3 regions of the Lachnospira sp. genome follow, and region 2 is predicted to be linked to each of the others. Evidence: predicted binding sites of a transcription regulator. Region 2 holds the regulator's gene; each other region holds the start of a gene.
The links. The regulator HrcA, encoded in region 2, represses chaperone genes, less so after heat shock. The targets are predictions, from matches to a motif close to TGTTAGCACTCNNNNNNNNNGAGTGCTAACA.

Region 1 (11,399 bases), on a different contig from region 2:
AAATCCTTAAAAAAGCTCACAATGTAAATATAGAAGATGGAATTTTAAAATCCGGCATTGTTGTTAGACATCTTTGCTTGCCAGGAAGCACAAAGGATTCAAAGGCTGTCATAAAATATTTATATGAAAAATATGGCGACAACATTTTCATAAGCATAATGAACCAATATACTCCTCTAAAGCAGGTGGAAAATCATCCAAAGCTTCACAGAAAGGTGACAAAAAGGGAATATGATAGTGTCATTGACTACGCCCTTGATTTAGGCCTTACTAAGGGCTTTACCCAAGATGGCAGCGTGGCTAGTGAAAGCTTCATTCCTGAGTTTGACTATAGGGGAATTTTATGATCTAATTGACAGTGTTTTGATTTGCAATTATCATTTTATTATTATTTCGTTTTTGACTTATGTCAGAATAAATTTTGAGAGGAAAAAATATGATATCACTTACAGTTACTAATACCAGCGACTTTATGAACAAGCTCTTAGTAAAGGAAACTTTTGATATGTTACTTTTATCTGAGGCGGATATTCAGACTGGTTCATTTTATAAAATTGATGGTAGAATCAACACAAGTTTCTACACAGCCGAGGAATTAGAAGCTCTTCCTGATAGCCAATATTCTAACTGGAAGATGCAAAGACCTCACGTCTTTAATCTTATAAAGGGCAAGAAAGTGCCAAGCGGCCTTAAAATCATTTTCGCCCTATCAAAAAAAGCAATTGCAAAACTCATTGAGAAAAATGATATCGACCTTGATATTGATAGCGTTGATGGACTTTTTATAAATGTGAATTACAAGGATGATGCTGTAACAATTATTACAGGTACTTCTCTTAAGACTTTCACTCTTGATAAGAGTTTAGAGAAAGCTTTTGATGCTTATATTAAGAACACTTTTGAAATGGCTGAAATTGCCTATACAGAAAATTAAAGAAAGATGCAAACATAAGGAATGAATAGACTATAGACTTTGTCTACTCATTCCTTATTAACTAATATCATATAGAAATTCTCATTCACTACAGACAACGACAATAACTTAGGGTGTAATACAATATTAGTTGTCAGGAACGACTGACATCGTTTGCATGATGTTTTCATGATCTTTCGTGAAGCTCTTCATATCACGCTTATAATTTTACTCTTTTTAAAGTTCCCCTTTCAACACAGTTGAGTACCAAAAAGCTACATCTAAGTACATTGAGCACAATTTAAACCAATTAGAGTAAAAAAAATAAAGCCTAGAAATCTAGACTTTATTTTTTCGTTTAATGTTTGTGAATTCGAGGGTACGATCTGTCTAAAGACAATCTATATTATGTCCATATGAGAAAATGCATTTATTAATATACGGGACAATAGGGAGAACGCATTTCCTTATATGGGCATAACCTCCATGTTTGTTCTTTTATCCTTAATTAGATTTCGCCGAGTAACCAACGTCTAATTAAATCAAAAAATGCTGAACCGCTTACCATATTTAAAAACCTCCCACGATCTTTATGTTTACGATGATAATTTATCATCTAAGAATATTTTAATTTGTTAAGTTTTATTTTTCAACACAGTTGAGTACCAAAAAGCTACATTTGGATACACTTTTTTGAAAAAAGTTTTAACTATTATGATTAGGTATAATAATCTCAGTTGTGTAAATGTAACCGTCATCCGAAGTTATAAGAGAACCATCTAGCTTATCTAGTACATTCATTGCGTTCTTTAGGCCGTAACCATGGCCTTCCCCCTGTTTTGAAGTAATATATCTATTTCTAATTTTAACCGGTGGACTTATGCGCTTGTTCTTAATTGTAAGAATCTTGTTTACATTTGTCATAGACATTTCAATATAGACATCGCAGTCAAGCTTTGCCCTATCCTCTTGTCTCTCTTCACTAGTCATAGTCTCAAGCTTCTTGTTTGCTGCCTCGAAGGCATTAAGAACAAGATTATAGAAAATGGTACAAAGGTCGATATTTGATATACCCATGTCAGATGGCAAATGTCCCTCCCACCTTGCGTTTACCTTTGGACACTGTCTTATACACTCCGATAAAATAGATGACATAAGGCTGTTTCCGGTATTAATCTCAGGACTTAGCTCTGTAACATTTTCACACATAGCATCAATGTACCTAGCAAGCTCCTCATATTCCTTATTCTCGCTTAAATGTCGCATGCAAAAAAGATGCTTTCTAATGTCATGTCTAAAGGCCATAGTTTGGCTATCCTTCTCCTCCATGACCTTAAAATACTCGATCTGATTAGCAATTACCTTATTGGATAATTCGATTTCATACTCTAATCTGTCGTTTTTAACTAGGTTAAAGACAAGTAAAACTAAGGTAATTACTGCTAAACTTGTGGAAATTAAAAGCACCACTACTATTCTATCTAGGCTCATATTTAGGTTGAGAAAATATAGCGAGAAGACGCTAATATTTGCAATAATACTAAGACCTGCAAAGGAATAGACTAAAATGTACTTATCTAATTTATACTTGCTAAAATCAAACTTCTTCTTATAAACGATGAGGCTTATAACTAGAATCAAGAGAAATACTGGAATCTCTAAGATAAATTTAGTTGCATCATAATTGTAGATTGAAATTTTACTCTCTGGTATAAATAAATAATTTAGTATAGAAACTAGGCTATCAAGCATGGTTACTAGAACCGTTGCAAATATAAGCTTAGTTAGGTCTTTCTTATTGTAGAGATTAAAGCCTATAACCAGCACCGGCAGTACTATCTCAATAAAGTCCTGTAAGCTATCGTTTAAGAAAAACTCACTTAAGATACCCACCACTAAAACTAATATGATTGATGGGTAAAGTTTGTATTTCATTTTTAATTTAAAAATACAAGTAACTAATAAATAAACGTCTAAATATATTACTAACAAAATTAAAGCTCCTAAAAAATGATTATTCATGTCTTCTCCCTATAAATTGTCATCCTCACAAACATTAGATAGTCACTTTGTTGCTTAAGCTATAGACATTCATACTGTCTATAAAATGACCCCAATAACTAGAACTTACCTCAACCTCTTTATAATGCACGTTATCAAGCTTTACGCTTCCGCCTCTATAGCCCTTGCTATAGCCAACTACATGTTCTAGATTAATTACGTAACTTTTTGTAATTCTTACAAAGCAGTTAAGCTTTTCTTCTTCTACAAATCTTTCCCAATCGGAAATGTTTCTTGTGCTCTCCACCTCAGAATCTCTAGTTACTACAATGCTCTTTCTGTGTCCCGCTTCAAAAAGAACAATGTCGTTTATTTTCAAAACTAGCTTCTCTAATTTTGAGACAGGTACTTCTATCAATCTATTCTTGGTTATTTTCTTATGCGCAGCAGATATCATTTCATTGAATCTGTCTTTATTAATTGGCTTTCTAAGAAATCTAAAAGGTAACACTTTAAAAGTGTCATCAATAATTCCATCTTCACCTGTTAAAAAAACAATTAGTCCCGTAAAATTATTCTTTCTTAAAATCTCTGCAAGCTGCAGGCCATTAATCTCTGGCATTAAATGATCTAGAATTATTAAATCGTAAAAATTATAACCTTTGTTTTTCAGAGTCACCAACAGATCAATACTTGAACTATATCCGTCATACTCTATGCTGTCGTCAATATCTTGAATGCGCCATCTTACGTCGTCTATCACTATGCTGTCATCATCACATATGGCTATTCTCATAATTTACCTCCATTATTTAGTTAAGAAAAATAAAAACTAGAAGTTAAAATTTTGGTATATTATAGCATGAACGGAAACTAATATCTAGTAAATACAACTTATACATTTATCTTATAAGTTTATAAAAATTTTATTAGCACTCGGCTAATTTGAGTGCTAATTTTTATTGACTTTCAGTCATTTTAAGTTTAAAGTATATTTTGTTGGGCGAAAGCCTAGATTCTAATACTATTACAATCAAAGGAGTGGATAAAATGGCTAAAGAACACGGTAGTTTATCAATTAACAGTCAAAATATTTTTCCTATTATAAAAAAGTGGATGTACTCAGACCACGATATTTTCTATAGAGAATTAATCTCTAATGCATGTGATGCAATTACTAAATTAAAGAAGTTATCACTTATTGGCGAATACGAAGAGCCAGATGACATTGAATATAAGGTTAAAGTAGAAATTAGCTCTAAAGATAAGACTATCAAGATTATTGATAATGGTCTTGGTATGACAAGTGAGGAAGTTAACGAATATATCAACCAGATTGCTTTCTCAGGTGCTGAAGCCTTCCTTGAACAGTACAAGGATAAGACTAATGACGATCAGATTATTGGTCACTTCGGTCTTGGTTTCTACTCAGCTTTCATGGTAGCAAACAAGGTTACTATCGATACTTTATCATATAAGAAGGATGCAACAGCTGTTCACTGGGAATGTGATGGCGGTACAGACTATGATATGTCTGATTCAGATAAGACAAGCGTTGGTACAGAGATTACTCTTTACTTAAACGATGATTCTTATGAATTCTGCAACGAATACAAGGCTAGAGAAGTTCTTGAGAAGTACTGCTCATTCATGCCTGTTGAAATCTTTATGGAAAATGTTGACGAAGAGCCAAAGACTGTCGACATCCCTGAAGAAGAATTACAGGAAAAGGACGTTGTAGTTAAGCGTTTTACAAAGGATGCAGTAACTGAAGAGGTTGAGGAAGATGGCGAAAAGAAGACTGTTGAAAAAGAACCAGCAAAGAAGATGGTTACAATCAACAAGCGTCCAGAAGCTCTAAACGACATTCATCCATTATGGACAAAGCATCCAAATGAATGTAAGAAGGAAGACTATATTGAGTTCTATCACAGAGTATTTAAGGATTACAAGGAACCACTCTTCTGGATTCACTTAAATATGGACTATCCATTTAACTTAAAGGGTATCTTATATTTCCCTAAGATTAACATGGAATATGAATCTGCTGAAGGAACAATTAAGTTATATAACAATCAGGTATTCGTAGCTGATAACATCAAGGAAGTTATTCCTGAATTCTTACTCCTACTAAAGGGTGTAATTGATTGTCCAGACCTTCCACTTAACGTATCTCGTTCTGCCCTTCAGAATGACGGTTTCGTTAAGAAGATTAGCGACTATATTACTAAGAAGGTTGCTGATAAGTTATCAGGTATGTGCAAGACTGATAGAGAAAACTACGAGAAATACTGGGATGACATTAATCCATTCATTAAATATGGTTGCTTAAAGGATGAGAAGTTCGCTGAGAAGATGAACGACTACATTATCTTTAAGAACTTAGATAACAAGTACTTAACACTTAAGGAAGCCCTTGAGGAGAATAAAGAAAAGCATGAGAATACAATCTTCTATGTAACTGATATGCAGGAACAGAGCCAGTATATCAACATGTTTAAGGCAGATAATATCGATGCATTAATTCTTGATAACAGAATTGATCAGCCATTTATCCAGAGCTTAGAGGGTAAAAACGAAGGCTTAAAGTTTAGCCGTGTTGATGCTGCTATTGATGATAGCTTTAAGGAAGAAGTTAACGAAGATGAATTAAAGGATATCTCTGAAAAGCTTACAGATACATTTAAGAAGGCCTTAAACAATGACAAGCTTAATGTAAATGTAACAAAGCTCAAGGATGAGAACATTTCCTCAATGATTACTCTATCTGAGCAGGATAGACGTATGCAGGATATGATGAAGATGTATGGCATGGCAGGCATGGACCCATCTATGTTTGGTGCTAACGGTCAGACCCTTGTACTTAACGCTAACAACAAGTTAGTTGATTACGTTGCAAAAAATCCTGAAGGAGAGAACACAAAGCTCTTCTGTGAACAGATTTATGACCTTGCTTTACTTGCTCATGCACCACTCTCAGCAGAGGCTATGACAGCATTTATTTCAAGAAGTAATAAAATTATGGAATTACTTGCCAAATAAAAAAATTTAACGTAAAATAAAGCTAGTAAATTCGTGAAAAATAAGGGTTTTCCTACTTTTATGCGAATGTACTAGCTTTTCTTTTTAGCTAGACATTTTACGAACTTATAATATTTACAATTAGGGGTATAAAGATGGCTGACAATCGCAAATACAGATATAATGAGGAGTTCAACGACGATTTTCTAACAGATATCGATGACAGCGTAGATGACGGTATCTATTTTGAAAATCCTGACGACTATGACGACGATTTAGATTACTCTACTTCAGCTAGTAAATCTAGTTCTAAGAAATCATCTAGTGATGATTCTTCTAAATCAAATGCTTCTTGTAAGAAAGGCACTAAGAAGCTTATTGTAAAGGAAATCCTAAGCTATATTAAGATTTTAGTTATTGCTGCTGTTATAGCACTTATCATTACTAAATTCGTTATTATTAACGCTCAGGTTCCAACAGGTTCCATGGAGAACACAATTAATGTTAATGATAGATTAATAGGCTTTAGACTCGCTTATATCTTCTCAGAGCCTAAGCGTGGCGACATTATCATTTTCAAATTCCCAGATGATGAAGAGCAAAACTTCGTTAAGCGTGTAATTGGTACACCAGGAGACGTGGTTACAATCTCTGAGGGCAAGGTTTATGTAAATGGTGAAGAATTAGTTGAGGACTATATAAAAGAGGCCATGGTTGACGATGGCACAAGCCAGACTTATATCGTTCCTGAAGATAGCTACTTCGTATTAGGGGATAATAGAAATAGCTCAAAAGATTCTAGATTCTGGGATACAACTTCTTATGTAACTAAGAACGAGATTTTAGCTAAAGTAATCTTTAAGTATTATGATGGTGAAAATTCAAAACCAACCTTTAGTCTATTTAGCAGAAGCTAGTCAAACACTGCTCTAGTTTAAGTTAGTCTTAATTTAATCAATAAGTAAAAAAAATCGCTTAGTAAATAACTAAGCGATTTTCTTATTATTATAATCTTTATTAAACTCTAAAATTATGCTCTTGAAAGATATTCACCAGTACGTGTATCAATCTTAATTGTATCACCCTGGTTAACGAATAATGGAACATTGATCTTAGCGCCTGTTTCAAGGATAGCTGGCTTTGTAGCACCTGTAGCTGTATCACCCTTAACACCTGGCTCAGATTCTGTAATTACAAGTTCAACTGTAATTGGTGGCTCGATAGAGAATACGTTACCGTTATGTGAACATAGCTTAACTAATTCATTCTCCTTAACGAACTTAAGTGAATCACCAACGTTATCAGCTGATAATGCGATCTGATCGTATGTCTCTGTATTCATGAAGTAGAATAAATCTCCATCAGCGTAAAGATACTGATATTCCTTCTTTTCGATGTGAGCTAAATCAAACTTTTCTGTTGGTCTGAAAGACTTTTCAACAACACCACCAGAAACGATGTTCTTTAACTTTGTTCTAACAAAAGCTGCGCCCTTACCTGGCTTTACATGCTGGAATTCAATAATCTGCCAAATGTTTCCATCCATCTGAATTGTAATACCATTTTTAAAATCACCTGCTGTAACCATGCTTGGTAAACCTCCTAAATAAATCAATTATGTTATCTGTTCTTAAATAATATATAAACTTATGATAACTCAAATCTTAAGAAAGATTATCCCCTCCTAAGATACGCAATAACCTTATTAATTTTATACTAATAAAGGCCATTTGGCAACTATTTTTTATTAACCATATCCATTAATGCCTCAAGTCCGTATAAATATCCCTTAAGTCCAAGGCCTACAATCTGTCCATCACAAACAGGAACTGTAACTGATGTATGTCTAAAGTCTTCCCTTTTATGAACATTTGAAATGTGAAGCTCAATCTTCTTAATATCAGCTACTGAAGCTAGGGCATCTCTAATGGCATAAGAATAGTGAGTAAAGGCACCTGGATTAATTAAAATTCCATCCACCTTCTCATAGTAAGCTTCCTGAATCTTATCAATTATTGCTCCCTCATGATTAGACTGGAAAACCTCTACTTCTATTCCTAACTCCTTAGCCTTAGACTCAATCATGGAAACTAAAGTCTCATAGTTGTCATTACCATAAATTCCTTTCTCTCTAATTCCAAGAAAATTAATATTTGGTCCATTAAGAACTAATAATTTCATCTTAACTACCACCTTTCATTTACTACACTTAATTTTAATTCTTATCTCTTTAAGATAATTTATGAATTAATTATATCCTTATACATATCTTCAAAATCTCTATTGGCTGTATCCACCTTTACAGTAGCCGCCTTTTTATAGATTTCTTCTCTCTTCTCCATAAGCTCATCGATTCTATCAGACAAGTTAACATCCTTTAAAAGCGGTCTGTTATTGCTTGATGAAAGTCTCTTAATAAGCTCACATTTAGGTGTCTCTAAATAAACGACCTTACCCATATTAGCAAGTAACTTCTGATTTTCAGGCTTTACAACAAGGCCTCCACCAACTGAAATTACGCAGTTAGTAAGCTTTGCCTGAAGTTCCTTAACCACGCTTGTTTCAAGCTCTCTAAAGTACTCCTCACCCTTAGTTTCAAAAATTTCGTTTATAGACATATTTTCCTTAGACTCAATATAGTCGTCGGTATCGATAAATTCCATGTCCTTGTGCTTTGCAATCCACTTGCCAAAGGTAGACTTACCGCTTCCCATAAAGCCTATTAAAATGATGTTTCCTGCCATATGGGCGCGCATCTTAGTATAAATCTTTTGGCACTCTGAAGCTGAAATCTTAGTGTCTGTCCATAATTCGTAAGCACAAACGCCCTGGTAGAGTAACATTTTCAAACCATTATAAGCTTTCTTGCCGGCCTTGTTACATAGCTTCATAAAGCGGGTTCTGTAAGGATTATAGATTATATCCACCCCTGCTGATAGCTTTTTGTAAAATGCATCATCGCTTATAATTACATCCTCTACGTTAGGATATAAGCCTACGCTAGTACACTGAATGCAAAGGCAGTCATTATCCTCAATTCGCTCATATTCATCAAGGCCTAAAACCTCAACAATATCTGAATTAAAATGTGCATTAACCGCTTCTTTAATAGAATTAGCCTTATCAAGACTTCTATTAATTACAAAAACTTTTTTAGCTTCCCTGCTGGCACATAAAAATGTAATTGCTCTTGCAGCTCCTCCTGCTCCAAGAATAATACATGTCTTATTCTTAATGGATAAGCCCTCATCCATTAATTCACGCTCTAGTCCAAGGATATCAGTATTGTAACCCTTAAAGCCCTTCTCATCCCTTACTAGAGTATTAACTGCCCCAATGGCCTTAGCTAATGGGTCAATTGCTACTAAACTCTCCATTACTCTTTGCTTGTGGGGAACTGTTACATTTAAGCCAACAATTCCAAGTGAGTAAGCCCCTTTAATGGCACTATCCACGTCTTCATCCTCAACTCTAAAGGTTGTATAAACCATATCGATATCCTTTAGCTTTGATAAATTGTTGTGGATTAGTGGGGAAATAGAGTGTTCAACCGGATTTCCAACAAGTCCGCAAAGCTTTGTTGTTCCCTTAATTTCTTTCATTTTCCTTCTTCCTTAAAAACCTTTTGTAAGACTTTAAAACAATCCACTCAAGTCTTCTTTTTAATACTATCTGAATCTCCTCATGCTTTGCAATAGGTTTTACTAATATTGAGAAAATTCCTGCTCTATTAGCGCCCCAAACATCAGTAAAAATCTGGTCTCCAACAAAAAATGTTTCATTAGATCTTGTATTCATAATGTTCATGGCCTTGTGATAGTTTCTAGGATTTGGCTTGCCTGCCTTACTAACGTACTTAGAATTAGCTGCATTAGCTAGAGGTCTTACTCTTTCCTCGCCGTTATTAGAGATAATGCAGGTTTCAAAACCTATCTCGTGTAATCTCTCAAATAAATTCTTGCATCTTTCATCTACCGGTGCATTATGTTCTACTAGGGTATTATCTATATCAAAGATAATGCCTCTATAACCACCGTTATAGAGGCCCTCATAATCAATATTATACGCAGAATCAATATACAAATCCGGATAAAATCTCTTTAACATAAAAACTCCTTATAACAATAGATTGCTCTATTTTAAAATTTTCTTGATTTCATCCATAAATGTGTTTACATCCTTAAATTCACGATATACGGAAGCAAATCTTACATAAGCGACTTCGTCTGCATCCTTTAATTTATCCATAACGATTTCGCCAATTGTATTAGTAGAAATTTCTTTCTCTCCCATATTAAATATCGTATTCTCAATTTCGTCAACCATAGAATTAATCTTTGAGATAGAAACTGGTCTCTTATGACATGATCTAACTATGCCTGCCACTATCTTCTCTCTATCATATGGTTCTCTGTTATTATCCTTTTTTATAACAATAAGCGGTAGGGTCTCTACTTTCTCATATGTTGTAAATCTCTTACCACAAACTTCACACTGACGACGTCGTCTAATTGAGCTATCGTCTGTTGGTCTAGAATCAATAACCTTAGTATTATCATTACCACAGAATGGACACTTCATGTTAAGCACCTCCGCATCTTTTATTTAAATCAATTATATGTAATTTTTTAAGCAACGTCAAGTTTATATTTACTTGTCAAGTATACATAATTACTAGATTTCGTAACATTTTCAATAACACTTTATTATATTAGTTTTGTTAAAAAATTAACCGAGTCCTATTGAAAAATAGCCCTCCTTGAATTAAAATTGAACTAGATTGTTTTAACGTGACAAAAAACTAAAGGGGTTTTTATATTCATGGAGACAATACTTTTTATTGGAGGAAAACTATGAGTAAAAAATACGTAGCATATGTGGGAACATACACACAGGAAAAAAGTAAGGGCATTCATATTTATGATTTAGATGTGCCAAAGGGACGTATTACTGAAAGAGATGAGATTGAAATCGACAATCCTTCTTATGTGACTACATCATATGATAAGCAGTTCCTTTACTCTATTTGTGATCAGGGTGTTACTTCCTTTAAAATATTAGAAGATGGTTCTTTAAAGAAGCTTAATACTGCTTCTATTAACGGTATGAGAGGCTGTAATATTGTTACAACTAAGGACAATAAGTTTATGGTTGTTGCAGGTTATCACGATGGTAAGATTACAGTTTTAAAGATCAAGGCAGATGGTTCAATTGGCGGCATTGCTGATGAAGTATTCCATAAAGGTATGGGAAGTATTGCTGAACGTAATTCAAGACCACATGTTAGTGGAGTTTGCTTCACACCTGATGAAGATTTACTTTGCGCTTGTGATTTAGGTATCGATCAGATTAAGCTTTACGAATTTGACCACAAGACTGGTAGAATTAAGCTCTATGATATTATTAGATCACAGCAGGAATCAGCTCCTCGTCAGCTTTTATTTAGTGCAGATGGTAAATTTGC
Region 2 (11,399 bases):
TAATGGACACTCTGTAGTAGGGACTTTTATCCTTCTTAAAAGCCTTATAAATTCCCGTTGCCATAGGACCTCCTATTATTTTTACATTTTTTAATTGTCACGTCATATATTAATAATATTGTATCATTTTTAATACAAGTTATCAAATATTTATATATTATGTCCATGAGCTAGAAACAAATGTGCACCACAGAAAAACTTTTTGTTGTAATTACTATATTAGATGTTGTATAATATTACCTAACTTATCTTGATTTATGAAGGAAGGAAAAAGATAAGAGCTTTAGGAAAATGGTAGACTAAGAGGTCTACAATGGAGGTAGTTATGAGTATTTTATACAGCAGCACAAGAGATGCTTCAGTTAAGGTTAAAGCATCCGAGGCAATTTTAAAGGGATTAGCAGCAGATGGTGGCTTATTTGTTCCTGATTCTCTTCCAAAGATTGATAAGACATTAGAAGAATTCTCTAAGATGTCTTACAGAGAAGTTGCTTACGAAGTAATGAAGTTATTATTAGATGATTTTACTGAGGATGAGTTAAAGCATTGTATTAACAGCGCTTACGATTCTAAGTTTGATACAGACAAGATGGCTCCACTTGTTAAGGCAGATGGCGCATATTTCCTTGAGTTATTCCATGGTAAGACAATCGCATTTAAGGATATGGCCCTTTCAATCTTACCTCACCTTTTAACAACTGCAGCAAAGAAGAACAATGTTAAGAATGATATCGTAATCCTTACAGCTACATCAGGTGATACAGGTAAGGCTGCTCTTGCAGGTTTTGCTGATGTTCCAGGTACTAAGATTATTGTATTCTATCCTAAGGATGGTGTTTCACCAATTCAGGAAAAGCAGATGGTTACACAAAAGGGTAACAACACATATGTAGTTGCTATTAAGGGTAACTTCGATGATGCACAGACTGGTGTTAAGAAGATTTTTGCAGATAAGGAATTAGAAAAAAGAATGGATGCAGCTGGTTTCCAATTCTCATCAGCTAACTCAATTAATATTGGTAGATTAGTTCCACAGATCGTTTACTATGTATATGCTTACGCTCAGCTATTAGCTAATGGAGAAATTAAGGCTGGAGATAAGATTAATGCCGTTGTTCCAACTGGTAACTTTGGTAACATTTTAGCAGCTTATTATGCTAAGAACATGGGTCTTCCAATTAATAAGCTTATTTGTGCTTCTAATGAGAACAAGGTATTATTCGACTTCTTTAAGACAGGCGAATATGATAAGAATAGAGATTTCATTCTTACAACATCACCATCTATGGATATCTTAATTTCAAGTAACCTTGAAAGACTTATCTATAGAATCGCTGGTAATGATGCAGCTAAGAATGCTAACTTAATGAAGGAATTAAGAGAGACTGGTAAGTATACAATTACTGAAGATATGAAGAATGAGCTTAAGGATTTCTATGGTAACTATGCTTCTGAGAATGAAGATGCAGCTACTATTAAAAAGATTTATGAAGAAACTGGATATGTAATTGATACTCATACAGCAGTTGCAGCAACAGTTTATGAGAAGTATAAGAAGGAAACAGGGGATGAAACTAAGTCTGTTATTGCTTCAACAGCTTCTCCATATAAGTTCACAAGATCAGTAATGAACGCTATTGATAAGAAGTATGATGCTTTATCAGATTTCGAATTAGTAGATGAATTAGAGAAGATTAGTAAGGTAAAGGTTCCGCAGGCTATTGAAGAAATTAGAACTGCACCAGTAGTTCATGACACAGTATGTGAAGTTAATGAAATGAGTATTACTGTTCAGAATATCCTTTCTTTAAACTAATTTTTAAAGAGAAAATTTTAGGAATTCTTTTAGAAAAAAATGGACATCTTTTTGCCTAAGAACTATTTGTTTATTTATATAGTTTTATAATAATTTGCTATTGCATTGGTATAATTGTCGTGTTACAATATTTTTAGATATTTCAGTAACAATTAAACCGTGCAGTAGCAATTTTGTATTCTGGGGTGAAATATGGGCGTAGATTCAATAACAGGGTTATATGATTTTAATGAGTTTTTAAACAGAGCGAAAGCTCATATATCAAAATATGCTAGCCAATACGCTATTATTATTAATGATGTCAGCAACTTTAAATACATCAATAAGTTTTACAGCAAGCAAACAGGTGATGTCTTCATTGATGATATGGCTAGATATTATTTAGTGGGAAATCCAAGAAGCGTTTGTGCTTGTAGAATAGATGCAGAACAATTTGCAACAGTTTTAGATTTAGGGGATATTCATATTGATAATGAATTAAAGCGAATTGTTTGGATGAATGAAGAATTTGAGAAGGTAATGAACAATAAGTTCCCAGATATTTATATTCATGTATATACAGGAATTTATTTCTTCTCAGATACTAATGTAGATTTAAGAGAAGCCTTTGATAAAGCTAAGATGGCAAAGGCAAGTATTAAGGGTAAGCTAGATATTCCTTATAAGGTTTATGACCCTAATGAATTTATTAATAAAGAAAATGAGATGGAGGCCTCTAATTTATTTAGAAAGGCACATCAAGAAGATAGAGTCGTTGCATTTTTACAGCCACAGTTTTCTTTTAAGGATAAGAAGGTAGTGGGTGCAGAATTACTTTCTCGAATCATTGATGAAGAGGGAGATATAGTGGAGCCAAGATATTATATTTCTACTCTTGAACAGACAGGTATTATAAGTACTCTTGATAAGTTAATGACAGAGAAAGCCTTTGCAATACTTAGAAGATGGGAAGATGAGGGCAGAGACCTTATGCCTATCTCAGTAAATGTAGCAAGACAAGAATATGTTAAACCTGACTTTGTAAAGCGAATGAAGGACTTACAGAGAATGTTTAATGTAGCACCAAAATATATTGAGTTTGAGATTTTAGAATCTAGCTTTTTGGAAAATAGTGACTTGATTTTAAAGACTACAAATGAATTAAGAGATTTTGGTTTCCAGGTCAGCGTAGATGATTTTGGCTCTGGTTATTCTTCTTTAAATCAGATTGCTACAATTCCAGCAGATACAATTAAGCTTGATAAGAAGTTTGCTAGCAAGTCCCTAAAGACAGAGAAGGGCAAGGTAGTTGTAAAGTCTCTTATTAGAATGCTTAAGGATATCGACTATAAGATTGTATTTGAGGGTATTGAAACTGAGGTGCAATATGAACTTGCAAGAGATTATGAATGTGATTTAATTCAAGGATATATTATAGACAAACCTATTCCAGTTAGTAAGTTTGAGGAACGCTATAATAAACAACATAGACAAAGAGATTAGATATAATTTTCCTTTTTAATATATTCCTTTCTTATAAGAGAAGGACTATGCGATTGCATAGTCCTTCTTTTATTTGTATTTGCATGTTAATTTGTAGGCTTTGTTTTACATAGACTTCATAAGGCTTTTCTTTTTATAGTAGATCACACAGATTATAAGTAGAGCCCCTATAAAAAGTATTAAAGAAACAACAAGGTAAATGTTAAGACTAGCCCTTAAATATCTAGCAAGCATTTTACTAAAATACACAGGCCTTACATTTAATTGCTGATATTTTTTTGAAATTAAAAGACCTAGTGGCAGGATGCTTGTCATAATAGTTGCAGCTAGTAGTGAGTAAGAAACAAATCTTAAACTCCTATGTAACCATTTATTAGATCTTAGAATTACAAGTAGGCAGGCAATGGATAAAAGTGCTAGGGCAGGTAGCCCATAAACAATTAACTGCCTAAATATGGCCTTAAGAGAGTTGTAATAATAAAGAAAAGACACTGAAAGGTTTTTTGAATAAATCAGACATATATGATCTATTAAATTATTAATGCCTTCCCTATCAATATTCTCCTCAGGAATGTTATTAGACTGAATATAAGCTTCTATATTACTTGTTAGAGTATCTCTTACATAGTCTGTGTTAATGTTATAGCTATCACCATTTAAAACTGCAAGGAGGTAATTCTTTCCCTGATTGTAGGTATTTTTAATAGTGAATACATTTTCTAAAACAGATTCATCTAAATTAGAAGGGTAGAGATAATCAAGGGCTTCTGTGTAACAGTACTTATTAACCGATTCATAATAAGTAGACTTATTCATGGCATCAATTACCAAGGCCTTATTAAAAAGGCCAAAGTAGGTGCCAATTAAATAGCCCATAACCGTAAGAAGAATAGACAGTATAAAAGAAGCTATTCCTGGAACTATATATTCTTTTATTTTCTTTTTCCTAGTTGCCTCCATAAAATCTCCCCTTTAGTGCTTAACTTAAGCCTCTTTCAAATCCCCAATTAATAAATAATATCTGCGCCAGAAATCTTGTTGGCATAGATAAATAATCTGTTGACCTTATGACCAATTAGATTAAAAGGATAACAGGTGTAAAGGATTAGCTGCTCTTCATCTTTGGATAAATCAAAAGCCGAACCATCTGTCATATGATGGACCTCCACGGCGCTAACCTGATATTCATAAAGGCCATAGTTTGTACTTATGCTAATTATGTCCCCCTCAGTAATATACTGTAATGGCAGACAGTAGGTGGTGTTGTGCCCACAAGCAAGGATAGGCTTTCCAAAACCCGGCATGCTACTACCTAGGTATTGTCCAATGCCTTTGCGTAAAATGTTGGCATCATCACCAAGATAGAGTGGAGCAGAAAGGCCTATGCGCTCACAGCTTATATAACCATATTGTGTTGAGTTTGCAGGCACTGTAACATCCGCTAGTGGAATTTCTTCTATATTATCGGCTTCAAGTACAGCCTCTGCTTCACTTGCAACATTTTCATCATAAATAACAGAACTAATCTCTGTAGCATTATTATTGGGGCTTGTGACAACGCTTCCTATAGTAAAGATAGTTCTTAGAACTGGAAAGCTAATTAAAATGATTAAGCCCACACCAAGTAAACTAAAAAATAATGGCATAGTTACATATGCCATTATTATCTTAAATGATTTTGATTTCATATTTATTGCCTTTCAGTTGGGTCTTTTTTAAAGGTAAAGTAAGAACAAACAGCAAGGACAATAACTAAAACAAATATGACTGAATATGTAATAGTAAGATCTATACCGGTTTGTTTAATAACTCCTGACTGACTTGTGCTTCCTGAAGAAGAGGAGCTAGAGCCTGTAGTTGTGTAGTTGTTAGTAGTGTTACCTGAGTTGTCGCTTGAGTTGTTGTAATTATTTGTGGTGTAATAATTATTAACATTAGTAGTTGCTAGTGTGCCATCTGAATAATCAGCAACTGCAACTGTGTTTCCACTGCTATCTGTAATAACGATAATATCGCTTGTGGAATCTACTGAAACGCTAAGGCCTAAAACACTACAAGCAGCAGTTAAATCATCAAGTAATGCAGATTTTTGTGCGCTTGTTAGTTCTGAAACCTTTGTGGCACTGCCAGCTACCGAAACCGCGTTATTGATATAATTAATTACGGTAGTTGCATCACTTGAACTTACATCCACATCATCTCTTAGAAAATAATTTGTTACCTGAGTTGTATAACCTGCAGAAATGCTATTATTTGCAAGGGCACTAATAATGGCCTGTTCATCTGCTGTTAAGCTTGCTGCCTTTACGCTTATTATTAAACTTAAGCTAAATATGGCAGTGGCCAAAATAGCTCCTAATTTCTTTAGAAACATAGTATATCCTCCTTAAGATATTTGGTTGTTAATTCACGAATTATTTAACTTAATAATATCATATTATTAGAAAATGTCAATAATTTAAGTATCATTAAAGCCCCACAGTGAGCAATTTTCTTAATATTTAGTTTATAAATTGTTTATGGAAAAAAACGGTAGAAATGTTGACATTAAGTTTCTAGAGTGATATTTTAATTATGACGATATTAGCACTCCAATTAAATGAGTGCTAACAAGTAGAATAGACTAGTAGAAAGGGGTGTGGCCATGGATTTAGATGAACGTAAGGTAAAGATACTTAAGGCTATTATTAAGAATTATCTTGAGACTGGTGAGCCAGTTGGTTCAAGAACAATTTCTAAGCTTGAAGGTGTTAATTTAAGTTCAGCAACAATTCGTAATGAAATGGCTGACCTTGAAGAATTAGGCTATATAGTTCAGCCTCATACATCAGCTGGTAGAATTCCTTCAGATAAGGGATACAGATTCTATGTTGATGACATGATGAAGCAGAGAGAATCAAGCGTTTCAAAGAGAGAAGCAAAAGTTTCTATTAAAGAAGCAGAGCTTGATAGCATGAAGGAGAGCCTAGACGAACAGGTTGATAAAGTGGAAGAACTTTTACAGAATGTTGCTAAGGTATTAGCAAATCAAACTAATTACGCAACAATGGTTTCAACACCAAAGTTTAAGGGTAATAAGTTAAAGTTCATTCAGCTATCAAGTCTTGAGTCTAACAAGATTTTAGCAGTCTTAGTAATGGAAGGTAACCTAATTAGAAATAAGGTTATTAAGATAAGCGAAGATATCTCACAAGAGAATCTATTAAAGCTTAACATTTTACTAAATACTAGCTTAACAGGCTTAACCTTAGAAGAGATGAATCTTAGTATTATCTCTAAGATGGAATCTCAAGCAGGTGAACATTATAACCTGATTAAAGAAGTGCTTGCAGCAATCGTAGAGACAATTAGTAAAGCAGATAGTCTTAAGATTTACACTTCTGGTGCGACTAACATTTTCAAATATCCAGAGTTAAGCGATTCAGAGAAGGCAAGCGAGCTAATATATGCCCTTGAAGAGAAGAATGATTTATCAAGTTTAGTACTTGATTCGGTAGAGGTTGTCGGAGATGAGAATCATGAAGATACAGGAATTCAGGTATATATTGGTGATGAAACCCCAGTACAATCTATGAAGGATTGCAGCGTTGTTACAGCAACCTACGAACTTTCAGATGGTTTAAAGGGTACCATAGGAATTATTGGTCCAAAGCGAATGGATTATGAGAAGGTGGTTGAGAATCTTCAGAACATAAGAAGTCAGCTGGACAATGTATTTAAAAAGACGTGATGAAAGGTTGGTTAATAAATGTCTAAGAAGGAAACAAAGTCTAAGACAGAAGAGATTAAGAAGGAAGAGAAGGTTAGCACTAAAGAAGCTAAGGTAGAAGAGGCTAAGACAGAAGAAGTTAAGACAGAAGAAGCCAATACTTCAGAAGCTAAAGCTGAGGAAACTAAGGCGGAAGAAGCTGATACTTCAGAGGCTAAGGAAGAGAAAAAGGATCCTAAGGATTTAAAGATTGCAGAACTATCAGATAGAGTACAGCGTCAGATGGCAGAATTTGATAACTTTAGAAAACGTACTGAGAAAGAGAAGTCAGCAATGTTTGAAATGGGAGCTTCAGATATTATTAAGAAGATTCTTCCAGTTATAGATAATTTTGAAAGAGGTTTTAAGTCAGTTTCTGATGAGGAACTTGAAACACCATTCGCTAAGGGAATGGACATGGTTTACAAGCAGTTTTTAAAGCTACTTGAAGATGCAGATGTTAAGCCAATTGAAGCTGTTGGTAATGAATTCAATCCTGATTTACACAACGCAGTAATGCATGTAGATGATGAATCAGTAGGTGAGAACATTATCGTAGAGGAGTTTGAAAAGGGCTATACATATAGAGATTCAGTAATTAGACACAGCATGGTTAAGGTGGCTAACTAAGAGTCTTAAGATATAAGTTTATAAGTAATATTTGAATATGAAATTTTTAGGCTAAGGCCGGAAAGGAATTATATCATGGGTAAAATTATTGGTATTGATTTAGGAACAACTAATTCATGTGTTGCAGTTATGGAAGGTGGTAAGCCAGTTGTTATCACAAACCAGGAAGGTGTTAGAACAACTCCATCTATCGTTGCATTCACAAAGACAGGTGAAAGATTAGTAGGTGATCCTGCTAAGCGTCAGGCAGTAACTAATGCTGACAAGACAATTTCATCTATTAAGAGACATATGGGTACAGACTATAAGGCTACAATTGATGATAAGAAGTATACACCACAGGAAATTTCAGCAATGATCTTACAGAAGTTAAAGGCAGATGCTGAAAACTACTTAGGTGAGAAGGTTACAGAAGCTGTTATTACAGTTCCTGCTTACTTCAACGATGCTCAGCGTCAGGCTACAAAGGATGCTGGTAAGATTGCTGGTCTTGATGTTAAGAGAATCATCAACGAACCAACAGCTGCTGCATTAGCTTACGGTCTTGATAACGAGAACGAGCAGAAGATCATGGTTTACGATTTAGGTGGTGGTACATTTGATGTATCTATTATCGAAATCGGTGATGGTGTTATTGAAGTACTTGCTACAGCTGGTAACAACAGACTTGGTGGTGATGATTTCGATAATGCAATTACACAGTATATGTTAAATGAATTTAAGGCTAAGGAAGGCGTTGATTTATCTTCTGATACAATGGCTCTTCAGAGATTAAAGGTTGCTGCTGAGCAGGCTAAGAAGGAATTATCTTCAGCTACAACAACTAACATCAACCTTCCATATATTACAGCTACAGCTGAAGGCCCTAAGCATTTCGATATGACTCTTACAAGAGCTAAGTTTGATGAATTAACACATGACTTAGTTGAGAAGACAGCAGAGCCAGTTAGAAACGCATTATCAGATGCTGGTTTAACAGCTTCTGATTTATCAAAGGTATTATTAGTTGGTGGTTCTACAAGAATCCCAGCTGTTCAGGATAAGGTAAAGCAGTTAACAGGACATGAACCAAACAAGTCACTTAACCCAGATGAGTGTGTAGCTATTGGTGCTTCTATTCAGGGTGGTAAGCTTGCTGGTGATGCAGGTGCTGGTGAAATCCTTCTTCTTGATGTAACTCCACTTTCACTTTCTATCGAAACAATGGGTGGTATTGCTACAAGACTTATCGAGAGAAATACAACTATTCCTACAAAGAAGAGCCAGGTATTCTCTACAGCTGCTGATAATCAGACAGCCGTTGATATTAACGTAGTACAGGGTGAAAGACAGTTCGCTAGAGATAACAAGTCTCTTGGCCAGTTCCGTCTTGATGGTATCCCTCCAGCAAAGAGAGGTGTTCCACAGATCGAAGTTACATTCGATATCGATGCTAATGGTATTGTAAATGTATCTGCTAAGGACTTAGGTACTGGTAAGGAACAGCACATCACAATAACAGCTGGTTCTAACATGTCTGATGAAGATATCGATAAGGCTGTTAAGGAAGCTGCTGAATTCGAAGCTCAGGATAAGAAGAGAAAGGAAGCTATCGATACAAGAAACGAAGCTGACTCAATCGTATTCCAGACACAGAAGGCTATTGATGAAGCAGGTGACAAGGTTGATGCTAATGAGAAGGCTACAGTTCAGGCTGACTTAGATGCATTAAAGAAGCTTGTTGAAGAATCAGATCCAGAGAACATGACAGATGCTCAGGTTGATGAAATTAAGGCTGCTAAGGAAAAGTTAATGACAAGTGCTCAGAACCTTTTCGCTAAGCTTTATGAATCACAGCAGGCAGCTGCAGGTGCAGGTGCAGGAGCTCAGGGCTTCGCAGGTGATGCTAATGCTAACGCAGGTGCTTCTTCAAGCTATGGTGACGACGTTGTTGATGGAGATTACAAGGAAGTCTAGGAAAATTAATCTAGGAACTGCATAGCAGTTGTTACACTAGATAGCATAAATTATTTTGGGAGTCGATTTATCGGCTCCCTTAAGTGCTAAATAACATGTGCACAATAAACGAGTATAGATTATAAGTTTGAGGAAATTTTAAATGGCAGATAAACGAGATTATTATGAAGTCCTTGGCGTTTCTAGAGACGCTAGTGAGGCAGAATTAAAAAAAGCATATAGACAGCTTGCTAAGAAATATCATCCAGATATGCATCCAGGTGATGCCGAAGCAGAAGCTAAATTTAAAGAAGCCTCAGAGGCTTACGGCGTATTATCTGATGCTGACAAGAGAAGACAATATGATCAGTTTGGTCATGCTGCCTTTGAAAATGGCGGCGCTGGTGCAGCAGGCGGATTTGACTTCGACTTTAGCGACTTCGGTGACATTTTCGGAGATATCTTTGGCGGCATGTTTGGCGGCGGCGGTGGAAGCAGACGTAACAGCAATGGTCCACGTCGTGGCGCAGATGTAAGAATTGGAACAAGAATTACATTTGCAGAAGCAGTTAAAGGAACTAAGAAGCAGATTGAAGTTAATATTAAAGAGACATGTAGCTCATGTAACGGAACTGGTGCTAAGAAGGGTACAAGTCCTGAGACATGTAAGAAGTGTAACGGCCGTGGTCAGGTAACATACCAGCAGCAGTCACTCTTTGGTATGGTTCAGTCAGTAAGACCTTGTCCAGATTGTGGTGGAACAGGTAAGATTATTAAGGAAAAGTGTCCAGACTGTAAGGGTACTGGTTACATTAACACTAAGAAGACTATCGAAGTTACAATTCCAGCAGGTATTGATGACGGACAGGCTATTAGAATTTCTGGAAAGGGCGAGCCAGGCGTTAACGGCGGTCCAAGAGGAGATTTATTAGTTGTTGTTTCAGTATCTAAGGATCCTAACTTCATTAGAGATGGCTACGATGTTTTATCAGAAGTTAAGATTAGCTATCCTACAGCTGTTCTTGGTGGTGAAATCAAGGTTAAGACAGTTGATGGTGAAGTTCTATATGAGGTTAAGCCAGGAACTGCATCAGGTACTAGAGTTAGACTTCGTGGTAAGGGTATGCCAACTCTTCGTAATGAAAATGTACGTGGTGACGCATACATCGACCTAGTAGTTAATATCCCTACTCATTTAACTAAGGAGCAAAAAGATGCCCTTCTTGAATATGACAAGGCATTAACTGGCGAAGAACGTCCAACAAAGAAGAAAGGCTTATTTAAGTAAGCTTTATAATTTATATATGAAATCTATTAATCTCTCTAGCTAAATTTAGCTAGAGAGATTTTTTATGTGTATTTTATTTGTATAGTAAGAGAAAAAATTATATAATAATTTTAGATGAAAAATAATTGTTTGAACGCAGTGTAAGCAATCCCCCGCTTCAAAAGCGTAAGCTTTAAGCGGGGGTATAAGGCTTACTAGTGTCAGAAGGGGTTAAAGCCCCTTCTGACAGGTGGCACAAAGTGCCACTGCGTTCATGAGGAAGTAGCGAAGCGGATTCCGAATGTCCGCTTTACTTTTGTGAGGACTTAAACTTAAATAAAATATTAGGGGGTTACTAACTATGTGGGCTTATGAAAGCGTATTTTATCAGATTTTCCCCATAGGAATGCTTGGTGCACCAAGGGAAAATGATGATGTAGAAGCAGATTTTAAGGTAACTAATAGATTAGCAAAGATCGATGAGGATTGGCTTGATCATTTTGAGAAACTAGGGATCAATG
Region 3 (11,399 bases), on a different contig from region 2:
TCAATCTTACTAACTATATTTACACTTATTGCGGCAAATTTATACCCACTATATCCAACACAGCTATCCCTACTTGGTGCATTTACCATAGGAATTCCGTCCTTCTTCTTAGCTCTTCAACCAAACAAGAGCCTAATTAGAGGCCATTTCCTAGTTAATGTTATTGTAAATGCTCTACCATCCGGTTTGACGGATTTTATAATTGTAGTTCTAGTTGTGATATATGGAAATCTAACGGGCTTAAGCCACGAGCTTGTTTCAACCATGGCAATACTGTCTATGCTAGCAGTGGGAATCGGAACTTTAATTAGAGTTTCCTACCCATTAAACAAACTTAGACTTGCACTTTGCATCGCCATGGTAGTAGGAATTGTATTAACTATAATTGTGGCTCCAAATTTATTTAAGATAGCAATACTAGATTTCTTCCAATGGCAGATAACAGTAGTCTTTATGGCACTTGGTCTTGGAATCCTTCTAGTATTTGTAAGATTGTCTAACAAAATAATAGGATATCTTTTAACCCATAGCAGGAGAGCAAGAAAGATACTACAGGGCTAGAAAAAGTTAACGAACTGTGAACAAATTTTTAATAAAAAATGACCAAAAAACTCTGCTAAATTAACGTATAATTGAGAAATATTATACAAAAAAGATGACTAAAACGATTGTTAGACTATTAACAATATGCTATACTTGTGTAGGCTAATTAAAGGGAAAAGAAGATAAATAAATAAGCGAATTTTCGCACGTGGAGGTTATATGGGCGAATCAAAAGTATGGGTTGTAGGACATAAGAATCCAGATACAGATTCAATTTGTTCAGCAATCAGTTATGCTAATTTAAAAAATCAGATCACTCAAAGTGAATTATATGAGCCTAAAAGAGCTGGTCATCTAAACGAAGAGACACAGTTCGTATTAAAAAAGGCGGGCTTAAAGGCCCCAGAATACATCAAAGATGTACGTCCTCAGGTAAAGGATATAGAGATTAGAAGAACAAAAGGTATTAATAGAGACTTATCTGTACGTAAAGCATGGGAACTTATGAAAGGTTTAGATGTTGTAACATTGCCTATTACAGAAGGCGAGAACCTTGAAGGCCTTGTAACTATTGGTGACGTTTCTAAATCTTATTTTGAGGTTTTTGATAATAAGATTTTATCTACATCTAATACAAGCTTTACTAATATCGTTGAAACATTAAATGGTAAAGTAGTTACAGGTAATGTGGAGAATAATTACGTAAAGGGTAAGCTTCTTATTGGCGTTGCTAATCCTGATATTCTAGAAGAGATGATTGATGAAGGCGATATCGTTATTTTAGGTAATAGATATGAAGCTCAGCTTTGTGCTATTGAAATGAGCGCTGGTTGTATTATTGTATGTGAAGGTGCGAGAGTATCTAATACAATTTCTAAGATTGCAAGCGACAGAGGTGTTATAGTAATCAGCACAGAATATGATACTTACACAGTTGCCAGACTTATGAACCAGGCTATTCCAGTTAGCTTCTTTATGAAGCAGAGAGAAAAGCTTATAGGTTTTAAGACAAGAGATTATATTGAAGACATTCAAGATATAATGGCTAAGAAGCGTTTTAGAGATTTCCCAATCGAAGACGAAGAGGGTAAATATGTGGGAATGATTTCTCGTAGAAATTTACTTGGCGCAGGCAAGAAGAATATTATTCTTGTGGATCACAACGAGAAGACACAGGCAGTCTTTGGTATCGACAATGCACAGATTCAGGAAATCATCGATCACCACAGACTTGGTTCAATTGAAACCATCACACCTGTATTCTTTAGAAACCAGCCACTAGGTTGTACATGTACTATCGTCTATAAGATGTATAGGGAAAATAATATCGAGATATCAAAGACTATGGCTTTAGTCATGTGTTCTGCAATTCTTTCAGATACATTGATTTTCAAATCACCAACATGTACTTGGGAGGATGAGGCAGCAGCAAGAGACTTAGCAGTTATTGCTGGCATCGACCCAGAAAGCTATGGTAGAGAAATGTTTAGAGCAGGTAGCAACCTCTCTGAAAAGACTGAAGAAGAAATCTTTTATCAGGATTTTAAGAGATTCTCAGTTAATGATACTAACATTGGTGTTGGTCAGGTTAACGTTATGGGAATGGATGAGGTTAAGATTTTAGTAGAAAGAGAATTAAACTATATTCCTAACTCTATTAAGTCAACAGGCCTAGATATGACCTTCCTCCTTGTAACAGATATTATGTCTGAGGCTTCTTATGTTATCTGTCAGGGTAAGAATGCACTACAGATATTAAGGGGTGCATTTAACGTCGAGAATGATGACTACCCTGTATTATTAAAGGGAGTTGTTTCAAGAAAGAAACAGTTCTTGCCGGCTATAATTGACGAGATGCAGTCTTAGAAAGGCTATATGACGATAAAAAAATGCTGAATTTTTAGGGGCGAATCCCCTTAAGAATTCAGCATTTTTTTATGAGCCGCAAATAGTGCGATTAATTATTTTTTTCTTTTATAGTATATGTACTTCTTTTAATGGATATATCAAATGTTGTTTTCTTTCCATCTGGCGATTCTATTACAAATTCAGTTTTCCCGGCTTTTTTAAAATCAGCATGAAGTGCCCAATCTTCTAATCCTGCATCATATTCAACACTTAGATTTCCATATTTTTTATCTACTAAATATACATTATATGAGTCGTCAAATTGGTATTCATCTCCATTATACAATATAATCGTACTATATTTAGGAGGATTGATTATACATATAGCAAATATGGAAATAATCAATAATCCACTTATTACTACTCCAGTAATTTTTATTTTTTTATTATTAAATATAGCTAATGGATAGATTATTAATGAAGCCATACAAAAAATAGTAGTTAAAAGATGTCTTGGAAAAGAGAACATTGTATCAGACAAATAACCAGCACACATTTCTCCAGTTAATAATAACATAGGAATAAGAATTAATAATCCCCACCATTTATCTTTTTTCATGTAATATCCAATAAATCCCATAGGAATACAAGCTATTGTCCATAAGACCCAAAATCTATAATACGTATTAAATAAGTTGCTATGCTTAATTATATCTTGAACCAAATATACTAACGGTTGACTAATTAAAAAGAAGATAAAACACTTTAACGCAGAATCTTTAGGAGATTTACTATTCATAATAATAAATATTCCTAAAAAGATCCATACTTCAAAGCTAACAGTTAAATCACTAAATGAAGTATTTTTTGCTATTGGTAACATAGCCATAATAGCAGTATAAACACCTAAAATAATAGCCATTATAATCAACTTCGGCCAAGTTAAATTAATCCCACCAAATATCTTTTTCATAATATCCCCCTATCTATTTTGTTATATACACATTATCCTTTTTGAAATAATTTTATCATAAACGAAATTGTCCTACAATGGATTTAACTTTAATTTTTTGCACTTGTCATAGATAAGGTAAATGAAGATGGATGCGATACATGTCTCTTGATAAAATTTATTATTAATTTACTTTTTTTTAACCTAATACACGAGTATAATAAAAATGTATGCTTTACAATGTGAACAATGTTTTAAAGGTTAATAAGTCTGTTTCTAACGGATTGATATAGAAAGGAAGTAATAGATATGAAGAAGATTCAAGCAAATGATCCTTGTTGGTGCAAGAGCGGCAAGCCTTATTGCGAGTGTCATAGAGACTGGGACAGAAAGATTGATACTTTCAAAAGAAAGTTTCACAAGGTTCCACCAAGAAGCATAATTAAGAATGAAGAAACACTTCAGGGTATGAGAGAAAGCTCTAAGATTAATATTGCTTGTCTTGATTATGTTGCTGATAACATTAAGGCAGGAATGACAACAGAAGATATTGATAAGATGGTATATGAAACAACAACTAAGATGGGCGGTATTCCAGCTCCTCTTAATTATGAAGGTTTCCCAAAGAGTGTTTGTACATCTCTTAATAATCAAGTTTGCCATGGTATTCCATCTGATAAGATTGTAATTGAAGATGGCGATATTATAAATGTTGATTGTTCTACAATTCTTAATGGATATTATTCAGATTCGTCAAGAATGTTCTGTATTGGTGATGTTGCACCAGAACACAAGAAGTTAGTAGATGTAGCTAAGGAATGTGTTGAACTTGGATTAAAGCAGGTTAAGCCATGGGGCCATTTAGGTGATGTAGCTCAGGCTATTCAAGATCATGCTAAGGCAAATGGCTATTCAGTAGTTCGTGAAGTTGGCGGACACGGAATTGGTCTTGAATTCCATGAAACACCATTTGTAAGCTATGTAATTAAGAAGGGAACAGGAATGGTTATGGCTCCAGGTATGGTATTTACAATCGAGCCAATGATTAACGAAGGTCTTCCAGACATTTTTATTGATGATTCAAATGGTTGGACAATTTATACAGATGATGATTCTTATTCAGCACAGTGGGAGATTATGGTTCACGTAACAGAAGACGGTTACGAAGTAATGACATACTAATATTTTTGAAAATGTATCACAGTATAAAGGTCGAAAACTCAATATAATGTATCGATAAATTTTATACAAAAATTAGGGATGCCTCTTGTAAAAAAGAGACATCCCATTTTTATGGTTTTATTTCGTTTTATAGTTGTAGTCTAAATATATTTATGAATTAAAATGTTACTCATAATTAAAGTTAACAACATAGAATACGTAATCGCTACGCTCTACATCCTTATATGAATAACTAAGCTGCACACCGGCACGCTTTACAGCAGCTGCTAAATCGAAAGTATCAGTTGTTGTAAATTCGATGGATGTGGCACGCTTTCTAATATTAGAAACAATATAGTTATTTAAATCAGTTTGTGCTGTGATTTTCTTTAAATTCTCTGCATTGGCATAAGAATACTTAGTGCCAGTGACAGTGTTCTTTGGATAAGTATCAGTATCCCAAGTATGATCAAGGGCCATATCCTCAGCAGTAATATTAAAATAGTAATGCTGAATGTAATCAGAATTACTATTTACCGGATCATCCCAAGTAACATCCACCTGATACCATTCACCATCAAGTTCTACAACATTCCAAATATGGGCTTGGTCTCCAGCTACACCAGAAATTGTGTAGTTATTAATTCCAAGCATATCAAGTAATGTTTTAAAACATTCTGTATAACCACTACAAACAGCCTCACCATTAATTAAAGCCTGATAGGCATTAAAAGAGTTGTCGCCGTGGTCCACGTAAGTAATATTTTCAACGAGATAGTCGTGGATAGCCAATTCATTTTCATAATCTGAATTAGAACTAGATGTGACTTCTCCCAAAATTTCTAGGTATTTATTGTAAAGAGCAAGCTGCCTCTCGTTTAACTCAGAAGTATCCGAGTTTTTATAGGCATTAACGATAGCGTAGTTGTCCCATCTTGTAAATGTAACAACTAAATTATAACCGTTTTTCACTCTTCGATATTCGCAAGATAATTGCTCTAAGCCTGAAAGACTTGATAGCCAATCCTCAGCATTTATAAGACTTTCGTCACTAACAAATATTTCACAAGACTCCTCATTATTATCTAGTGCAGATTGAATGTAAGCAATAATTTCCCCAGTTGTGCTTGCACTATTCTCAAAAGCTATATAGCTAATGCTAGAAGTCTCAGTTTCGTTAGTGTTGCTAAGGAAAGGTAGCTTACAAGCTGTTAAGCAAAAAGCTAGACTAGCGCCACTAATTATGGCTAAGATTCTTTTATTTAATTTCATATAAACTCCATTTGCGGTTAAAACCAAAAAATATATAAAAAGCCCGTAGGCCAAAAATTCATAAACATATGTAGAAAAACTACTTCTTTATTTTAATATGAAATTATATAAAATAAAAGGTTAAATTTAAAAAACTTGCCAAGAGTTTCCAAAATAATATAATGGGTCATAGATATTAATTCTGAAAGGAAAATGTAACATGAGCGATTTTGTAATAAAACGACCTATAGATTTTGATTTAGAACAGACACTAGAGTGTGGCCAGTGCTTTCATTTTGAAAAGATTGCAGAGCAGGACTACGTGCTAACTGCCTATAATAGAGCGCTTCACATTGCGCAAAAAGACGACGAACTAATATTTTACAACACCGACAAGTCCGATTTTGACAATATTTGGAAAATGTATTTCGACCTAGACCGCGACTACGAAGCTATAAAAAAAGAACTTTTAAAGGCTGATCCAAAGCTTGCAGAGGCTATTGAGGTAAAGTGGGGTGTGCATTTGCTTAATCAGAGTTTCTTTGAGACCCTCATTAGCTTTATCATTTCGCAAAACAAGCAGATTCCTCATATTAAAAAGATTGTGGCCGACATCTCTGAAAAATATGGCGACTTATTATATGAAGATTCTAGTCGCAAACTCTACGCCTTCCCAAGTCCTAAGCAGCTTGAAAATGTAACAGTAGAGGATTTAAAAGAACTAAAAACCGGCTTTAGAGCCCCTTATATAAAGGATGCGATTGATAGAGTGCTAGCCCTAGAATTCTCTGGCACAGATGAAGCCAGCTTTAGAGCCTTCTTTGATAAGCTAAGCCCAGAAGAGACTATAGCAGAACTAACTAAAATCAAGGGTGTAGGCCTTAAAGTAGCTAGCTGCGTAAGTCTTTTTGCTTTAAATAAAAGAGAAGCTTTTCCTATTGATGTGTGGATTAAGCGAATCATGGAGGCCAAGTATTTTGAGGGCAAGGATACTAAGATTCCGGTTATCGAAAAATTTGCAAAAGAAAAATATAAAGACCTCGGTGGATACGCCCAACAATACCTCTTTTATTATGCTAGAAGCTTAAAAATAAACAAATTATAAAACTTGCATCTATTTATTGACAAAGCCCTAGACTAGTGGTAACTTTAACTATGTTGATATTAGCACTCGAAGTTAAGGAGTGCTAACAGTAAAGAAAAATGTTAACGTTAGAGGCGTTTAGGATTTTGATATTAAAAGGAGGATTTAATTATGAAGTTAGTACCATTAGGAGACAGAGTTGTTCTTAAGGCAATTATGGCAGAAGAGACTACAAAGTCAGGAATCGTATTACCAGGTCAGGCTAAAGAGAAGCCACAGCAGGCAGAGGTTGTTGCTGTTGGTCCTGGCGGATTAGTTGATGGCAAGGAAGTTACAATGCAGGTTAAGGTTGGCGACAAGGTTATTTACGCTAAGTATTCTGGAACAGAAGTTAAGTTAGACGACGAAGAATACACAATCGTAAAGCAGTCAGACATCTTAGCAGTTATTGAATAATATAAAGACTTTTTAGAAATTAATTATAATGATTTTGAATAAAAAAGACATGGTTTTGAAAGGAGATTAAAGACATGGCTAAGGAAATTAAGTATGGCATTGAAGCAAGAAAAGCATTAGAAGAAGGCGTTAACAAGCTTGCTAACACAGTTAGAGTAACAATTGGTCCTAAGGGACGTAACGTAGTTTTAGATAAATCTTACGGTGCACCACTTATCACAAACGATGGTGTTACAATCGCAAAGGAAATCGAACTTGAAGATTCTTTCGAGAACATGGGCGCTCAGTTAGTTAAGGAAGTTGCTTCTAAGACTAATGATGTTGCTGGTGATGGTACAACAACAGCTACAGTTTTAGCTCAGGCAATGATTAACGAAGGTATGAAGAACCTCGCAGCAGGTGCTAACCCAATCGTTTTAAGAAAGGGTATGAGAAAGGCTACAGATGCAGCAGTAGAAGCTATTGCTAAGATGAGCCAGAAGGTTACAAGTAAGGAACAGATCGCAAAGGTTGCTTCAATTTCAGCAGCTGATGAAGGCGTAGGTCAGATGGTAGCAGACGCTATGGAGAAGGTTTCAAACGATGGCGTTATTACTATTGAAGAATCAAAGACAATGCAGACAGAACTTGACCTTGTAGAAGGTATGCAGTTCGATAGAGGATACATTTCAGCATATATGTGCACAGATATGGATAAGATGGAAGCTAACTTAGATGATCCATACATCCTTATTACAGATAAGAAGATCTCTAACATCCAGGATATCTTACCAATCTTAGAGCAGATTGTTCAAAATGGATCTAGACTCCTTATTATTGCTGAAGATATTGAAGGTGAAGCTCTTACAACACTTATCGTTAATAAGTTAAGAGGAACATTCAACGTAGTAGCAGTTAAGGCTCCAGGTTACGGTGATAGACGTAAGGAAATGCTTAAGGATATCGCAATTCTTACAGGTGGTCAGGTAATCTCTGAAGAATTAGGTCTTGAACTTAAGGATACAACAATGGATATGCTTGGTCGTGCTAAGTCAGTTAAGGTTGCTAAGGAGAACACAGTAATCGTTGATGGCGAAGGCAACAAGGCAGATATCGAAGCAAGAGTTGCTCAGATTAGAGCTCAGTTAGAAGAGACAACATCTGAATTTGATAAAGAAAAGTTACAGGAAAGACTTGCTAAGCTTGCAGGTGGCGTAGCAGTAATCAGAGTAGGTGCTGCAACAGAAACTGAAATGAAGGAAGCTAAGCTTCGTATGGAAGATGCTCTTAACGCAACAAGAGCAGCAGTAGAAGAAGGTGTAGTATCAGGTGGTGGTTCAGCATACATCCATGCATCTAAGGAAGTAGCTAAGTTAGTAGATACTCTTTCAGGTGATGAGAAGATCGGTGCTCAGATCATCTTAAAGGCTCTTGAAGCACCATTATTCCACATCGCATACAACGCAGGACTTGAAGGCGCTGTAATCATTAATAAGGTAAGAGAATCAGAAGTAGGAACAGGATTTGATGCATACAACGAAGAATACGTAGATATGATTGAAGCAGGAATCCTTGATCCAACAAAGGTAGAACGTTCAGCATTACAGAATGCATGCTCAGTAGCATCAACACTCCTTACAACAGAGTCAGCAGTAGCTACTATTAAAGAAGCAGCACCAGCAATGCCAGCAGCTGCCCCAGGCATGGGTGGTATGATGTAATCTGACTTAAATCATTGATTTAAGTCTAGTATCGAATCTATGATTCGATACATCATAATTAAAGGTAAATCCACAGTGCTAGCAGAGGCTAGCACATAAAAACTTCGCGAAAGCGAACCATAAAAGCTCCTTTAGGAGCTCCCAAAAAAATCACTTAAAGTCCATGGAAGTTAACTCTTTCATGGACTTTTTTATTGCAAGAAACAGGGCAAATTTCGAAGAAATAGCCCGTCCTATTACATTATCCAGCCAAACAGCGAAGCGTATTTGGCACCTATCTCGTATTTCAGCTAAACAGCGAAGCGCATTTAGCGTCCGTTCGTACCTCTCTTCATCACACAGGCAAAGAGCGAAGCAATTTTGCCGTCCTTTCTCTCTCCTACACAGGCAAACAGCAACGCGCCTTTGCCGTCCTACTTCGCTCATCTCCCTCATCTTTCCGGTATCAATCCACAGCCAAACAACGAAGTGCATTTGGCGTCCCAACCACAGCCAACTCCCGGCAGTTCCCCTAACCTAGTGGGGTGTGGGGGAAAATCTTGGGCGGGGGAGTGAAAACCGGAATGGAATCGCTAGCACAAGTGTGAGGGGGACATGCTAGTCTGCCTCGGTACCTAGAATTCCCAGCGCCTGCGGTGCTAGGGAATTTTTTAGTACCCGCTAGGCAGCTAGATAGCGCAAGCGTGTCTCCCCTCAGACTTAGTGCTAGCGATGCAATGGCCGGTGACCCAAAACTCTCCGCCCCCGCCCTAGATTTTCCGTCCCCAATATGTTACAATTGCCCTAGTAAAAATAGGTCTGAGGGGACACTAAACTTAAGGAGTAATTTATGAACGCAGAACAGTTAATTAAAGTTAAAGCGCCCGCTATATCCTGGTTATATAGAATAGTTTTAATTATTGCATGTGTATTAGCAGCAACAACAGTACCTACAACAGGTGTTATGGGAATCATAATTCTTATAGCATTCTTGATTGTGACAGTACTTGTATTTGAGTATTACAACGCAGAGATCGAGTACTCATTTTATGAAGATGTTTTATCAGTGGATAGAATTATGGGTAAGACAACAAGAAGACATATGGGAAGCTATGCATTTTCAAGAGCAAAGCTTGTAGCCTATGCAGATTCAGAAGAAGCTATGAGATTACAGCACTCCAATGTACATACATATGACTATCTAGGACGTCTATCAGATAGAGAAGTAGTAGTATGTTATGTATATGATGATGCTACTAATGAAGAGGTTAGATTGTATATAGAACCAGATGAGAAGATCCTTGAAGCAATCAAAGAAACAGTTGCTGAATCAGCCTATAAGATTTCAGAAAAATAGTTTGACTTTTATAATTCATAGTGATATATTTCTAATAATACATAAACAGTACTGATCTTGTATCGGTGCTGTTTTATGTTGTTTTAGAGGCAATTTAACACTCTAAAGCAATAGAATATCATTATTGGTATTGATTTGATATAAGCGTTGACGCGATACTGGCGTCGTGTTATTAACAACGCTAGACAAAGTAAAGAAGTATAAGAAGCAAGAAAGCGAGGAAAAGATTAGAATGGGTAAGATTATTGGTGAAGGCATTACATTTGATGACGTATTATTAGTACCTCAGTATTCAGAAGTAACACCTAATTTGGTAGACACATCTACATACCTTACTAAGAATATTAAGCTTAATATTCCGCTTATGAGTGCAGGTATGGATACTGTAACAGAACACAGAATGGCAATTGCTATGGCAAGACAGGGTGGTATTGGTATCATCCACAAGAACATGTCTATTGAGCAGCAGGCTGAAGAGGTTGATAAGGTTAAGCGTTCAGAGAATGGTGTAATCACAGATCCATTCTTTTTACATCCAGATAATACATTACATGAGGCTAACGACCTTATGGCTAAGTTTAGAATTTCAGGTGTACCAATTGTTGATGACAATGGTAAGTTAGTTGGTATTATTACTAATAGAGACCTTAAATTCGAAGAGAATTTTGATAGACCAATTAAGGAATGTATGACAAGTGAAAACTTAGTTACAGCTCCAGTTGGTATTTCTCTTGAAGAAGCTAAGAAGATTTTAGCTCAGTCAAGAAAAGAAAAATTACCAATCGTAGATGATGAATTTAAGTTAAAGGGACTTATTACAATCAAGGATATTGAGAAGTCAATTAAGTACCCTAACTCAGCTCATGATTCACAGGGTAGACTCCTTGCAGGTGCTGCAGTTGGTATCACATCTAACGTTATGGATAGAGTAGAAGCCTTAGTTAAGGCTAATGTTGATGCAATCGTTATTGATTCAGCTCATGGTCATTCTAAGAACATCATTACAACACTTAAGGACATCAAGTCAGCATTCCCTGATCTTCAGGTTATTGCTGGTAACATCGCTAC

Region 1: htpG (molecular chaperone HtpG) is a predicted target of HrcA. The motif match lies at 3,842-3,872, and genes of this name have one in related genera.
Region 3: groES (co-chaperone GroES) is a predicted target of HrcA. The motif match lies at 6,918-6,948, and genes of this name have one in related genera.

Annotation. Positions count from the first base shown of each region.
Region 1 covers NZ_JAEEVD010000043.1:8,879-20,277, reverse strand. Annotated here, with positions in the region: gene QVA17_RS09830 (radical SAM protein) at 1-347, shown strand, start outside; gene QVA17_RS09825 (DUF5721 family protein) at 437-934, shown strand; gene QVA17_RS09820 (sensor histidine kinase) at 1,619-2,935, opposite strand; gene QVA17_RS09815 (LytR/AlgR family response regulator transcription factor) at 2,970-3,710, opposite strand; gene htpG (molecular chaperone HtpG) at 3,965-5,956, shown strand; gene lepB (signal peptidase I) at 6,313-6,852, shown strand; gene efp (elongation factor P) at 6,966-7,523, opposite strand; gene aroQ (type II 3-dehydroquinate dehydratase) at 7,673-8,116, opposite strand; gene aroE (shikimate dehydrogenase) at 8,176-9,537, opposite strand; gene QVA17_RS09785 (YqeG family HAD IIIA-type phosphatase) at 9,524-10,042, opposite strand; gene nrdR (transcriptional regulator NrdR) at 10,070-10,516, opposite strand; gene QVA17_RS09775 (lactonase family protein) at 10,789-11,399, shown strand, end outside.
Region 2 covers NZ_JAEEVD010000007.1:4,617-16,015, reverse strand. Annotated here, with positions in the region: gene QVA17_RS03420 (hypothetical protein) at 1-64, opposite strand, end outside; gene thrC (threonine synthase) at 326-1,816, shown strand; gene QVA17_RS03410 (EAL domain-containing protein) at 2,009-3,298, shown strand; gene QVA17_RS03405 (hypothetical protein) at 3,404-4,258, opposite strand; gene QVA17_RS03400 (class D sortase) at 4,306-4,986, opposite strand; gene QVA17_RS03395 (hypothetical protein) at 4,989-5,672, opposite strand; gene hrcA (heat-inducible transcriptional repressor HrcA) at 5,943-7,028, shown strand; gene grpE (nucleotide exchange factor GrpE) at 7,047-7,676, shown strand; gene dnaK (molecular chaperone DnaK) at 7,752-9,632, shown strand; gene dnaJ (molecular chaperone DnaJ) at 9,775-10,899, shown strand; gene QVA17_RS03370 (alpha-amylase family glycosyl hydrolase) at 11,240-11,399, shown strand, end outside.
Region 3 covers NZ_JAEEVD010000026.1:18,324-29,722, forward strand. Annotated here, with positions in the region: gene QVA17_RS07625 (HAD-IC family P-type ATPase) at 1-561, shown strand, start outside; gene QVA17_RS07630 (putative manganese-dependent inorganic diphosphatase) at 763-2,409, shown strand; gene QVA17_RS07635 (hypothetical protein) at 2,501-3,364, opposite strand; gene map (type I methionyl aminopeptidase) at 3,653-4,525, shown strand; gene QVA17_RS07645 (transglutaminase domain-containing protein) at 4,691-5,776, opposite strand; gene QVA17_RS07650 (DNA-3-methyladenine glycosylase family protein) at 5,976-6,860, shown strand; gene groES (co-chaperone GroES) at 7,011-7,295, shown strand; gene groL (chaperonin GroEL) at 7,370-8,995, shown strand; gene QVA17_RS07665 (hypothetical protein) at 9,825-10,331, shown strand; gene guaB (IMP dehydrogenase) at 10,564-11,399, shown strand, end outside.